Streptosporangium becharense: one gene and its partner. The protein of the gene in region 1 binds, or shares a complex with, the protein of each later gene. Links are inferred from orthologs where the notes say so. Each region holds a gene or a part of one and is shown on either strand. Other genes may lie near its edges.

The links.
Region 2: the proteins of F4562_RS15980 (region 1) and F4562_RS05695 are in contact, whole or in part, in a solved structure (PDB 8RP0), measured with the Escherichia coli proteins. The link is inferred for Streptosporangium becharense from one-to-one orthologs.

What each region holds. Positions count from the first base shown.
Region 1 is NZ_JACHMP010000001.1:3,681,774-3,687,857, reverse strand. Bases 1,867-4,790 are described here. They hold F4562_RS15980 (anthranilate synthase component II), read right to left. Parts: upstream 3,658-4,790; coding sequence 3,076-3,657; downstream 1,867-3,075. Other genes in these bases: F4562_RS15970 (class E sortase), read right to left, coding at 3,962-4,585; F4562_RS15975 (hypothetical protein), read right to left, coding at 3,654-3,812; pknB (Stk1 family PASTA domain-containing Ser/Thr kinase), read left to right, coding at 1,867-2,776. In the rest of the region: F4562_RS15990 (serine/threonine-protein kinase), read left to right, coding at 1-795; more of pknB, read left to right, coding at 878-1,866; F4562_RS15965 (cell division protein CrgA), read left to right, coding at 4,793-5,038; F4562_RS15960 (rhomboid family intramembrane serine protease), read right to left, coding at 5,105-5,977. UniProt on the Escherichia coli protein: Part of a heterodimeric complex that catalyzes the two-step biosynthesis of 4-amino-4-deoxychorismate (ADC), a precursor of p-aminobenzoate (PABA) and tetrahydrofolate.
Region 2 is NZ_JACHMP010000001.1:1,316,632-1,322,637, forward strand. Bases 3,161-6,006 are described here. They hold F4562_RS05695 (chorismate-binding protein), read right to left. Parts: upstream 5,171-6,006; coding sequence 4,151-5,170; downstream 3,161-4,150. Other genes in these bases: F4562_RS05685 (type I polyketide synthase), read left to right, coding at 3,161-3,273; F4562_RS05690 (aminotransferase class IV), read right to left, coding at 3,324-4,154; hutH (histidine ammonia-lyase), read right to left, coding at 5,353-6,006. Also shown: more of F4562_RS05685, read left to right, coding at 1-3,160. UniProt on the Escherichia coli protein: Part of a heterodimeric complex that catalyzes the two-step biosynthesis of 4-amino-4-deoxychorismate (ADC), a precursor of p-aminobenzoate (PABA) and tetrahydrofolate.

The DNA of each region.
Region 1 (6,084 bases):
GCACCTGCGGCGGGCGGGGAGGCCGACCTGTCCACGCTCACCGACCCCTCGGGCTGGCGTGCCGAACCGGTGTCCGAGTGGCCCCGGGAGGTCACGCCGCTGCTCGCAGACCCCGTGGAGCCGTGGCCGGGCCCGGATTCCGGTGCGGGTGCCGACGCCGGCCTGGGTGCGGGTTTCGGCCCAGGTGCGGGCCTCGGTGCCGGTGCGGGTGCCGGACTGGCAGCGGGTGCCGGTGCCGGACCGGCGGCAGGTGGTGCGGGTGCCGGTCAGCGGGCGGGCTTCGGCGCGGAGGCGGGTCCCGGCGCCGACGCCGGTGCGGGGACGGCTCCCGGGGGCGGTACACGCCCCTCACACAGGCGTGGGCGACGCAGGACCGCGGTGATCGCCGTCGCGGTGGCCGGGTGTGCCGCCGCCGTCGGACTGGGCGCCCTGGCGGTCATGGAGGCGCAGGAGCAGCCCGGCGAGCCCGGGCCCAGCGAACCCGCCGTCCGGACGAGCCCGACGGTGACCCCGTCGCCGACGGTCCGGCCCTCCCGGAGCAAGTCTCCGGTGAGCAGACCGCCGGTCGTGCCGACGCAGCCGATCCGTCCTACCGTCACGCCGTCGGCTACGGTAAGCACATCGGTCACGCCTTCGGCCCCGCCGAGCACGCCGTCGCCAAGCTCAAGTCCCACCCCCAGTCCGACGATTCCCACCCCCACCCCCACCCCCACCGCCCCGCCGGTGACACCGAGCCCCATACCGAGCGAGACCCCCGACTCGGGCGAATCAGACCCTCCAAATGGGGAGACGTGATGCGGCAACGGGTTGATGATGGACACCGGTGGCCCAAGAGTGCACCGGCACCCAAGATGAACGGTAAGGGACAGTGCAGGAAATGACTCAGCCTCGACGCCTCGGCGATCGCTACGAGCTCGACGGCGTCGTCGGGCGCGGTGGCATGGCCGAGGTCTATCGTGCCCGAGACATCCGGCTGGATCGGATCGTGGCCATCAAGACCCTCCGTGCCGACCTCGCCAGGGACCACATCTTCCAGGCGCGTTTCCGCAGGGAGGCGCAGTCCGCCGCGTCACTGAACCACCCGGCCATCGTCGCGGTCTACGACACCGGCGAGGATGTCTCCGAGGGTGCGCCGGTGCCCTACATCGTGATGGAGTACGTCGACGGCCGGACGCTGCGCGACCTGCTCCGGGCCGACCGGCGGCTGCTCCCCGAGCGGGCGGCCGAGCTGGTCGACGGCATCCTGCGGGCGCTCGACTACAGCCACCGCGGTGGCATCGTCCACCGTGACATCAAGCCGGCGAACGTCATGATCACCCGCAACGGCGACGTGAAGGTCATGGACTTCGGCATCGCCCGCGCGATGGCCGACTCGGCCGCGACGATGACGCAGACCGCCCAGGTGATCGGCACCGCCCAGTACCTCTCGCCGGAGCAGGCCCGGGGTGAGCGCGTCGACTCCCGCAGCGACATCTACTCCACCGGCTGCGTGCTGTACGAGCTGCTGACCGGCCAGCCGCCGTTCACCGGCGACTCCCCGGTGGCGATCGCCTACCAGCACGTGCGCGAAGACCCGATCCCGCCCTCGCAGATCGACCCCGACATCCCCAGGTGGGCTGACGCCATCGTGCTCAAGGCGATGGCCAAGGACCCGGCGCACCGCTACCAGAACGCCGGGGAGATGCGGGCCGACATCCAGCGGGCCCTGTCGGGCGTGCCGATGGACGCCCAGACGATGGCGCTGGCCAACAACTACGGCGGCGCCACCCAGACCATGCAGCCTCCGCCGTCGCAGGGCGGCCCGGTGCAGCACACCACCGTCGCCCCGGCGTACGAGTACGGTGCCGAGGAGACCCGGCACGGCGGCGAGCGCGGAGGGGGCGGCGGCGGTCGGCGCCGCCAGCAGAGCGGCGGCGGCACCGCGGTCAAGACCGCGGCCTGGATCCTCGTCCCCCTGCTGATCATCGGTGCCTTCATCGGCGTGGGCTACATGTTCCTCAGCTCGCCCGGCACGCCCAGCGGCGGGGGCAAGGTGAAGATCCCGCCGCTGGCCTCGCAGACCGTCGACGCGGCGACCAAGACGCTCGAAGAACTCGGCCTGAAGGTGAAGAAGGTCGAGGCGTTCGACGCGGAGATACCGAAGAACTCGGTGATCGACACCGAGCCGGCGGCCGACACCGAGGTCGAGAAGGGTTCCGAGGTCATCCTCAAGGTCTCTAAGGGCGTCGAGAAGATCGAGGTGCCCAACGTGGTCAACATGACCACGGAGGAGGCCACGAAGGCGCTTGAGGAGGCCGGCTTCAAGGTCAGCGTGCAGAGCAAGGTCTCGGCCGGCAAGCAGGGTGTCGTCATCGAGACCGTGCCCGCCGCGGGCCGTAAGGCCAACAAGGACAGCACCGTCCGCATCTACATCCCCAAGGAGGCGGCGGAGGTACCCCCCGTGGTCAACCTCACGGTCTCGGACGCGCGGAACATGCTGCGGAGCGCGGGCTTCAAGGCAAAGATCGTCGAGCAGCCGAGCGACCTGCCCAAGGACACCGTAATCAGCCAGTCTCCGGAGCCGGGCACCAAGCTCCAGCCGGGAACGACGATCACGCTGATCGTCTCCAGCGGTCAGGCGCCGGAGCCGACCGAGCAGCCCACCTACCCGACCGAGAACCCGGACGTCCCGACCGAGGACCCGAACATCCCCGAGGACGAGGGTCAGCAGGAGGAGCCTCCGCCGCTGGAGGAAGATGGCGGTCCCTTCGACGAGTCGCCCTTCGACGGCAACTGATCCCGGACGACGTGACGAAGACCCCCGCCGGCGCGGGGGTCTTCTCCGTGTCGCGGGTCCTTCCGGAACGCCGCACCCCGGAGCCTTCCGGAGGGGCCGGCCGTCCCTTCCGGAGTCCGGAGCCTTCCGGAGGGGGCGACCCCCTCAGGAGCCCGGAGCCTTCAGGAGGAGCCCGGCGTCTCTTCCGGAGCGCCGGAGCCTGCCGGAAACGGCTCCCGGAACGGGGAAGAGCCCTTCCGCCACTCGGGGGCGATGGCGGAAGGGCTCTCGATGGTCAATCGCTCAGGGCGAACGCGGCGTTACGCCGATCCTCCGAGTCCTTCGAGCCAGTTCCCGAGCAGCCGGTGGCCGTACTCGGAGATCACCGACTCGGGGTGGAACTGCACGCCCTCGACGGGGGCGGTGCGGTGGCGCAATCCCATGATCACGCCGTCGGCGGTCGTCGCGGTCACCCGCAGGATCTCCGGGACCGTCTCGGGCAGCACGGCCAGCGAGTGGTAGCGCGTCATCGCCACCGGGGACGGCAGTCCGGCGAAGACACCGCGCCCGTCGTGCGTGATCGCGCTGGTGCGGCCGTGCACCAGTTCGGGGGCCCGCGCCACGGTCGCGCCGTGGGCGACCGCGATGGCCTGGTGGCCCAGGCAGACACCGAGCAACGGAAGGTTCCGGGCCTCGCAGTAGCCGACGAGCGGGACGCTCACCCCGGCGTCCTCCGGAGCGCCGGGGCCGGGGCTGATCAGCACCCCGTCGAAGCCCGCGGCGTCATCGGCCGCGACCCGGTCGCGCGGGCGTACGTCACAGGTGGCGCCGAGCACGCGCAGGTACTGGACGATGGTGTGGACGAAGCTGTCGTGGTTGTCGACGACGAGAACGCGGGTCATCCGTCGACGGTCGCCGGGTCGAGCGGGATACGGGGTTCGAGCCAGGGGAACACGACATACCAGAGTACGGCCACGACCAGGCCGGTCAGCACCAGCGCGGCGAACGTCCTGACCGCGAGGTTGCCGGGCAGGCGGCGCCAGATCCATCCGTACATGACGGCTCCTTTCCGGTCACCCGGCTTCCGGGTCATCCTGCTTTCCTTTCCGGTCGCCCGGCGTCGGGTCGCCAGGCTCCGGGGCATCCGGCTTCCCGGCCACGCGGCGGCGGGTCATCCGGCTCCGGGTCATTCCGGTCGCACCCTGGTCACCCGACGCGGTCCTCTCGCGCGTCCAGCTTGCCGAAGACGATGAGCCGCTGGGCGGCGGAGTACTCCGGGTGACAGGTGGCCAGGGTGATCATGGCTTTGGACGGCGCGCGGCCCGGTCTGCCGGGGACCGGGGCGATGACGTCGAGCTCCGTGGGGGCGACGACGCGCTTGCCGGTGACGCGGTAGGTGTAGCGGGCCTCGCGGGCGTCGACCACGATGTCGTCACCCCGGCGCAGCTCGTCGATACGGTTGAACGGCGCGGCATAGGTCGTTCGATGCCCCGAAAGAACGAAATTTCCTACTTTCCCTGGCATGGCGGTGCCGGGGTAGTGACCGGGTCCCTTCCGCAGATGCTCCCAGTCAACGCCCTCCACCACGGCGTACCGGTAGTCGGCGCCGAGCCTGGGGATGGTGAGCATCGCCAGCGCTCCGCCCAGCCGGATCCGGCCGAGCTTGGCGGGCCCGCCTGTCCCCTTCTCCTGGAGGAACTCCCGCTGCAGCAGCGTCTGCTGCTCGGCGGTGTAGGATCCGGTGCCCCACATGAGATAGGCGCAGAACAGCAGGATGACCAAGCCCGCGGTGATGCTCAGCTCTCCCACGGCTCTCAGCGCGGCTCTCATGAGCCCAGGCTATTGACGGCCCGACCGCCGAGCCTGCGAGAAGCGCCCGATTGGGCCAAGATTTGCCCCGAGATGGGGCTGTACGGAATCGCCATGGCCCACGTACGCCGACTATTCTTACACCGGTCTTCGCCCACCGGCGACTACGCTCATCGACAGGGCCTGCGCACGAGCCGGATCGCGCAGGGTTGACGCAGGAGAACCCCAGTGCCAAAGTCCAAGACTCGCAAGAAGGCGGTCTACACCCCGCCGCAGACGGCCCAGCAGATCAAGGTCAGCCCGCGCTGGCTGGCGCCGGTCATGGTGAGCTGCTGGATCATCGGCATCCTGTGGATCGCCACCTACTACGTGGCACCCAACGCCCCCCTGCTCGGCACGCTCCAGAACTGGAACCTGCTGGTCGGGTTTACTTTCATCATCCTCGGTGTGGTCTTGGCCACCCGCTGGCGCTGACTTTTTCCACAGGCGTTGTCCACACCCTGGGGAAGAGGCAGGGTGTGGATCCGACGGGACGCGGGCTCAGCCGGCGATCCCGAACTGAGCGTTGGCGGCGAACGGCGGCAGCAGCAGCACGAGTGCGACCAGCACGACCAGCGCCGCCGCGCAGCCCGCCCACTGGACCGCGCTGCGGTTCTTCCTCGGCGCGAAGGCGAAGATCGCGGCGATCACCGATCCGACGACCAGACCGCCGAGGTGGCCCTGCCAGCTGATGTTGGGGACGACGAAGGTGATGACCACGTTGATGCCGAGCAGCCAGAGCACACCGCGGGCGTCGTAACCGAGTCGCCTGGCGAGCACGAACAACGCGCCGAACAGGCCGAAGATGGCACCCGAGGCACCCACCGCGGCGATGCCGAACAGGTAGATCGCCACGGACCCGCCCAGCGCCGCGAGCAGGTAGAGCGTGAGGAACCGGGCCGAGCCGAGGCGCCGCTCCAGGTCGGGACCGATGGCGTACAGCACCCACATGTTGAACAGGATGTGAGTGATCGCGAAGCCTCCGCCCAGCGGCTGGTGGAGGAAGGCTCCGGTGATCAGACGCCACCACTCGCCGCCGTAGGCGACGGCGAGCGAGTTCATCGCGAAGTTCCCGACCACCCGGTCGACGTCGAGGTTCTCCGCGACGTAGGCCAGGACGTTGACGGCCAGCAGCGTCCAGGTCACCCACGGCGTGACGACCGCCCGGCCGCCGAACACGGCCTGCGCCTGCCGCACGGTCTTGTTGCCCTCGGCCACACATTCCGGGCACTGAAAGCCCACCGCCGCGTCGCGCATGCAGTCAGGGCAGATCGGACGTTCGCAGCGCTGGCAGCGCACGTAGGTCTCGCGGTCGGGATGCCGGTAGCAGGTGGGGGCGGCGGTCTCAGGCTCGTTGGGTGGTCGGGTGGTCATGATGTGTGGCTGGCCCCTTCGAGCGTGCTGTTATCCACAGACTGCCAGCCTATTCATGATCCCGAGCATCCGGATACGCGCGGGCGGTCACAGTTGCGGTGACCCGG
Region 2 (6,006 bases), 2.4 Mb from region 1 along the record:
GTCGTGGCGGTGAGCAACGCCCCCACCTCGACCGTCATCGCCGGCGACGCGGGCACGGTGGACACGATCCTGCGCGACCTGGAGGGCCGAGGCGTCTTCGGCCGCCGGGTGCAGGTGGACTTCGCCTCGCACAGCCCGCAGATGGACCCGCTGCGCGGGCCCCTGCTGGAACTCATGGCACCCCTGCGTCCCCGGCCAGGGACGGTCCCGGTGTTCTCGACGGTCACCGCGCGTTTCCTGCGCGGCCCGGAGATGGACGCCGCGTACTGGGTGGACAACCTGCGCGAGCCGGTGCTGTTCGCCGACGCGGTGCAGCGTCTGGCCGGGGAGGGGTTCGACACGTTCGTCGAGTTCAGCCCGAACCCGCTGCTCGCCCGCGCCGTGCAGCGGAACCTGCGGCACGCGGGTGCGGACGGTACCGTCGTCACCGTGCTGGCGAGGGACGTCCCGGGCCGTACCGCCCTGCTGGAGGCCGTGGCCGAGCTGTTCGTCACCGGCCGCCGGGTCGACTTCGGGCTGATCCAGCCGTACGACCGTCACGACGTCCGCCTGCCCTCCTACCCCTGGCAGCACGAGCGGTACTGGAAGACCCCCGGGAAGACCGGCGCGAAGCGCGGCGCGACCGGCTCCGGCCACCCGATCATGGGCGAGGCCCTGCGGCTCGCGCCGGGGGACCGGTTCGTCTGGGACTTCGACCTCGACCTCGACCGGCTGCCCTACCTCGCCGAGCACCGCGTGCACGGGATGCCGGTGCTGCCCGGCGCGGCCTACCATGAGCTCGCGCTGGCGGCCGGGACGGAGGCGTACCCGGACCGGCCCTTCGAGGTGGAGAACCTGTGCCTGCGGCATGCCCTGTTCCTGACCTCCGAGACCGTCCAGCGCGTCCAGGTTTGCTTGGACGCGGCCGGAGACGACGGAAGCCGCCGCTGGACCGCCTTCACCGCCGACGCGACCGGGGGCGAGGACGCGGGCTGGGCCGAGATCGCCACCGCGTCGCTGAGACCGTGCCCCCCGCACGACGACGCGATCGACGTTCCCGACCCCGCCGCGTACCGGGAGCCGGTGGACGTCGCCGAGCACTACGCCGCCTCCCGGCGCCGCGGCATCGAACAGTCAGGTCCCTTCCAGGCAGTGGCGGCTCTGCACCGCGAGGACGGCGCCGTACTCGCCGAGCTGGCCGTGCACAGCGACATCGTCGCCGGCCTGGGCCGGTACCTGCTCCATCCCGCGCTGCTCGACTCGGCCCTCCAGCCGCTGATGACCCTGCTCGACGTCACCGGCGTGGACCAGGACACCTACCTGCCGGTACGGACCGGACGCCTCCGCCTGTACGGCCGGCCCGAAGCGGGGAAGCGGCTGTGGTCCCACGCGGTGCGCACCTCACCACCTCAGGAGAAGGACCTGGTCGAAGGCGACGTCCTGATCACCGACGACGGCGGACGGCTGATCGCCGCGATCACCGGCTTCCAGCTCAGGCGCCTGTCCTCCGAACCGCCGGAGGTCGTCGAACACCGGACGCGCAGACTGCTGTACGGCGTCGAGTGGACGGAACTGGAGCCGCCGGCCCCCTCGCGGCCCGACGCGGCGCGCTGGCTCGTGGTGACCGACTCGCCGCTCGGCCCCGAACTGTGTGCCCAGCTCACCGAGAACGGGGGCCGGGCACTTCTCGTCCAGTCGGGCTCCGGTTACCACCGGGCCGGTCCTGACCACTGCCTGCTCGACCCCGCCTCCGAGGACGACTGGAAGAAGCTCGTCAAGGAGCAGTCCGCGGCAGGGACGTGGCCCCCGGAGGGGGTCGTTCACCTGCCGGCCGCCTCCGATGCCGGAACGCGGACGCTCGAGGGCTGCTTCCACGTGCTGAACCTGGTCAAGGCCCTGACCGCGGGCGACCCCAACCCCCCTCGTCTCTGGCTGGTCACCACCGCCGCCCAGGCTCCGCTCGGCTCCGGTGACGTCGACCCCGAACAGACCGCCGTGTGGGGGCTCGGCCGGGTGATCCCCTACGAGCACCCCGAGCTGCGATGCTCGATGATCGACCTTCCGGCGCGGCCTGGCCCGGCCGCGCTCGCCGCCCTGCGCGCCGAGATCACCGCCGGGGGAACCGAGACCGAGATCGCCCTGCGGGACGGCCGCAGGTACGCGAGCCGGCTCAGGCGGCAGCGGCTCCCCTCCGAGCGGCCGGTGCCCGTCCGCTCCGACGCCACCTACCTGATCGCCGGAGGCCTGGGCGGCGTGGGGCTGCTGACCGCCGAGTGGCTGATCGGGCACGGCGCCCGTCATCTGGTCCTCGTCGGCCGGCGCGGCGCCACGCCCAAGGCCGAGGAGCGGATCAGGGCGATGACGGCCGGCGACGTGGAGGTCCTCGTCGCCGGGGCGGACATCACCTCCCGTCCCCAGCTGGCCGGTCTCCTCGACGAGATCGCCCGGCGCATGCCCCCTCTCCGGGGCGTCGTCAACTCCGCCGTCGTCCTCGACGACGGCACGCTGGCCCAGCTCGACCGCACCCGCTTCTTCGCCCCGATGCCCCCGAAGGTCGACGGGTCGTGGCACCTGCACGAGCTCACCCGGCACCTGCCCCTCGACTTCTTCCTCCTCTACTCCTCCGCGGCCTCCCTCATCGGCTCACCCGGCCAGGGCAACTACTCCGCCGCCAACGCCTACCAGGACGGCCTGGCCCGGCATCGGCGGGCCAACGGCCTTCCCGCCCTGACCGTGAACTGGGGGCAGTGGGCCGGCACCGGCCAGGTGGCGAAGGCGGGCAGGGACCTCCGCCTGGACGAGCGCGGCTTCGCCGCCTTCGCCCCCGCCGACGCCTTCACGGCCCTCCGCCGGCTGCTCGGCGACCCACCCGCCCAGGCTGGGATCATGTCCTTCACACCCGCCGTCTGGACGCGTTTCTTCCCGGCCCTGCGATCGTCCTCGCTCTTCCGCGAGCTCGCCGGGGAGGACACCGGGGAGGGCGGCGGGCAGCGGACGGCCGAGCCGGAGCTGACACGCGACATGCTCGCCGGGACGGACGAGGAGACGGCCCGGCGGCTCGTCGCGACCTACCTGTGCTCCCAGGTGGCCGCCGTCGTCCACCTCCCCCGGGAGAAGGTCGACCCGTCCCAGCGTCTGCACCGGCTCGGCATCGACTCCCTCATGGCGGTCCAGCTGCGCAACCGGATCGCGGCCGACCTGGAGATCAACCTCCCGGTCGCGGTCTTCCTGCAACGCCGCACCGTCGGCGACCTCGCGGCGCTGGCTCTCCAGCACGGCGGGGACTCGTCGTGACGACCTCCCGTGCGGCCCGCACGGGCCGCACGGGAGGTCGTCCGGCCCGCTCAGGGGTCGAGGTCGGCCGCCGCACGCTCGGCGAAGACCCGCATCGCCTTGGCCGTGACCGGGCCGGGCGCGGCCGGGAGCACGGTCTGGTCGACGGCGCGGATCGGCTGGACATCCCGGGTGGTGGAGGTCAGGAACGCCTCCTCGGCCTCGTACAGGGCCGACAGCGGGACGTCCTCCTCCACTCCCCCGCACCACTGGAGCGTCAGGCCGCGGGTGACCCCGGCCAGGCAGCCGGAGGCGAGTGTGGGGGTGACCAGGCGGCCGTCGCGGACGATGAAGATGTTGCTGCCGGTGCCCTCGCACAGGTCGCCCGCGACGTTGCCGAAGATCGCCTCACCGCCGCCCCTGGCCTTGGCGTGGAACAGGGCCTTGGCGTTCTCGGCGTAGGAGGTGCTCTTCACCCCGGCGAGCGCGCCGCGCTCGTTGCGCGGCCACGGCACGACGGTGACGTCGGCGGTGGCCGGGAACGGCTTCTGCTCGGCGACGATCACCATGGCAGTGCAGCCCTGGTCGCCCCGGTCGGAGCCGAGCGGCCCCGGGCCGCTGGTGTAGGTGATCCGGATGCGGCCCAGCGGCCACGCGGGCGCCTCGGCCAGGCAGGCGCGCACACCGGCGATGATCTCCTCGACGTCCGGCTCCGGCAGGTCCAGCCGCTGCGCCGAGAGCCTGAGCCGGTCGAGGTGGCGGGTGAGCGCGAAAGGGACGCCGTTGACGCACTTGACGGTCTCGAACACCCCGTCCCCGACCATCAGGCCGTGGTCGAACACCGAGACGGTGGCCTGATCTGGAGGGATCAGCGCACCGTTGACCCATACGGGTACTTTCATGTAACTCCTTCTGAACCAGACGTGGAAGCCAGCGTGATGAGCCGGGAGGCCTTCAGCTCGGTCTCGTGCCACTCGCGCCGAGGGTCGCTGCCCCAGGTTATGCCCGCGCCCGTGCCGAAGCGGATCTCCCCGCAGGAGAACCAGAACGTGCGGATCCCCACGGCCAGCGACGCCCGGCGCCGGTCGGCGTCCACCCAGCCCACGGCTCCACAGTAGGGTCCGCGGGGCTCGGGTTCGAGCTCATCGATGATGCGCAGGGCCGAGGATTTCGGGGCGCCGGTCACCGACCCCGGCGGGAAGGTCGCGGCGAACAGCTCCGGCCACCCGGCCCCGGGCGCCAGGCGTGCCCGGACGGTGGAGACGAGGTGGACGAGACCGGGGTGCTCCTCCACCTCGCACAGCGCGGGCACGCTCACCGAGCCGACCTCCGCGACCCGGCCCAGGTCGTTGCGGACCAGGTCGACGATCATCACGTTCTCGGCGTAGTCCTTCTCCATCAGGTCGGCCACGGTGGCCCCGGTCCCCTTGATCGGCCGGGACTCCACGACGTCGCCGTCCCTGGAGAGGTAGAGCTCCGGGGAGGCCGAGACCACCCCCAGGCCCGGCAGGCTCACCGTGGCGGCGTAGGGGGCGGGATTGCCCTCGGCCAGCCGCGCGGCGAGCGCCCGCGGGTCGGGCTCGGTGCCCTCCGGCAGCGGCGCGCTCAGCACCCGGCACAGGTTGGCCTGGTAGACGTCGCCGCGCTCGATGTAGGCGCGGATGCGCCGCACCCCGTCCTCGTAGGCGTCCCGGTCGAGTGAGCTGCGCCACGCCGACCGGTGCGGGCCGCGCCAGGGACCACGTGGCGCGGGCAACGGCGCCCGGCGGACGTCGCCGAACCTGGCGCACGTCACCTTGCCCTCGTAGTCGGCCACGACGGCCCACCATCCCTCACCGTCGAGCGCGGCCAGGTCGGTGGTCACGTCACGCAGCCCGGTGGCCAGATATCCGGTGACATGCGCGAATGAGTCATGCACGCGCCTATTGTCCCGCCACGCCGGTCAGGAGACGCACCGGAGTGCGGGCCGGCCGGGGTCCGGCCCGCGGGCGTGGCGGTTCCCACCGGCGGGCCGGTGACCTGGGACGACGGTCCGCGGGCGCGGCAGGTCACGCCCACGGGCGCCGGTGGCCGGGGAGGACTGCGAGCGGGCTCAGCAGGTCACGCCAGCGGGCCGGTGACCGTCTCGGCGGCGGCGACGACCCCGCCCGAGGCGACCAGCTGGACCGCCGCCTCGATCTCCGGGGCGAGGAAACGGTCCGGCCCCGGACCGGAGACGGCCTGCCGCAGCGCGGCCGTCACAGCCCCGGTCGCCGGGGCGGGGCGGAGCGGGGAACGCAGGTCGAGGGCCCGCGCCGCGGTGAGGATCTCCACCGCGAGCACCCGGGTCAGGCCGTCCACGGCGCGGCGCAGCTTGCGCGCCGCCGACCAGCCCATGGAGACGTGGTCCTCCTGCATGGCGGAGCTGGGAATGGAGTCGACGCTCGCGGGCGCGGCCAGGCGCTTGAGCTCGGAGACGATCGCGGCCTGGGTGTACTGGGCGATCATGTGCCCCGAGTCGACCCCGGGATCGTCGGCGAGGAAGGCGGGCAGGCCGTGGCTGCGGGCCACGTCCAGCATGCGGTCGGTGCGGCGCTCGGAGATGCTCGCCATGTCCGCGGCCGCGATGGCGAGGAAGTCGAGCACGTAGCCGACGGGGGCACCGTGGAAGTTGCCGTTGGACTCCACCCGGCCGTCGGCCAGGACCACCGGGTTGTCGATCGCCGAGACGAGCTCCCGGCCGGCGACCGCGGCGGCGTGCGCGAGGGTGTCGCG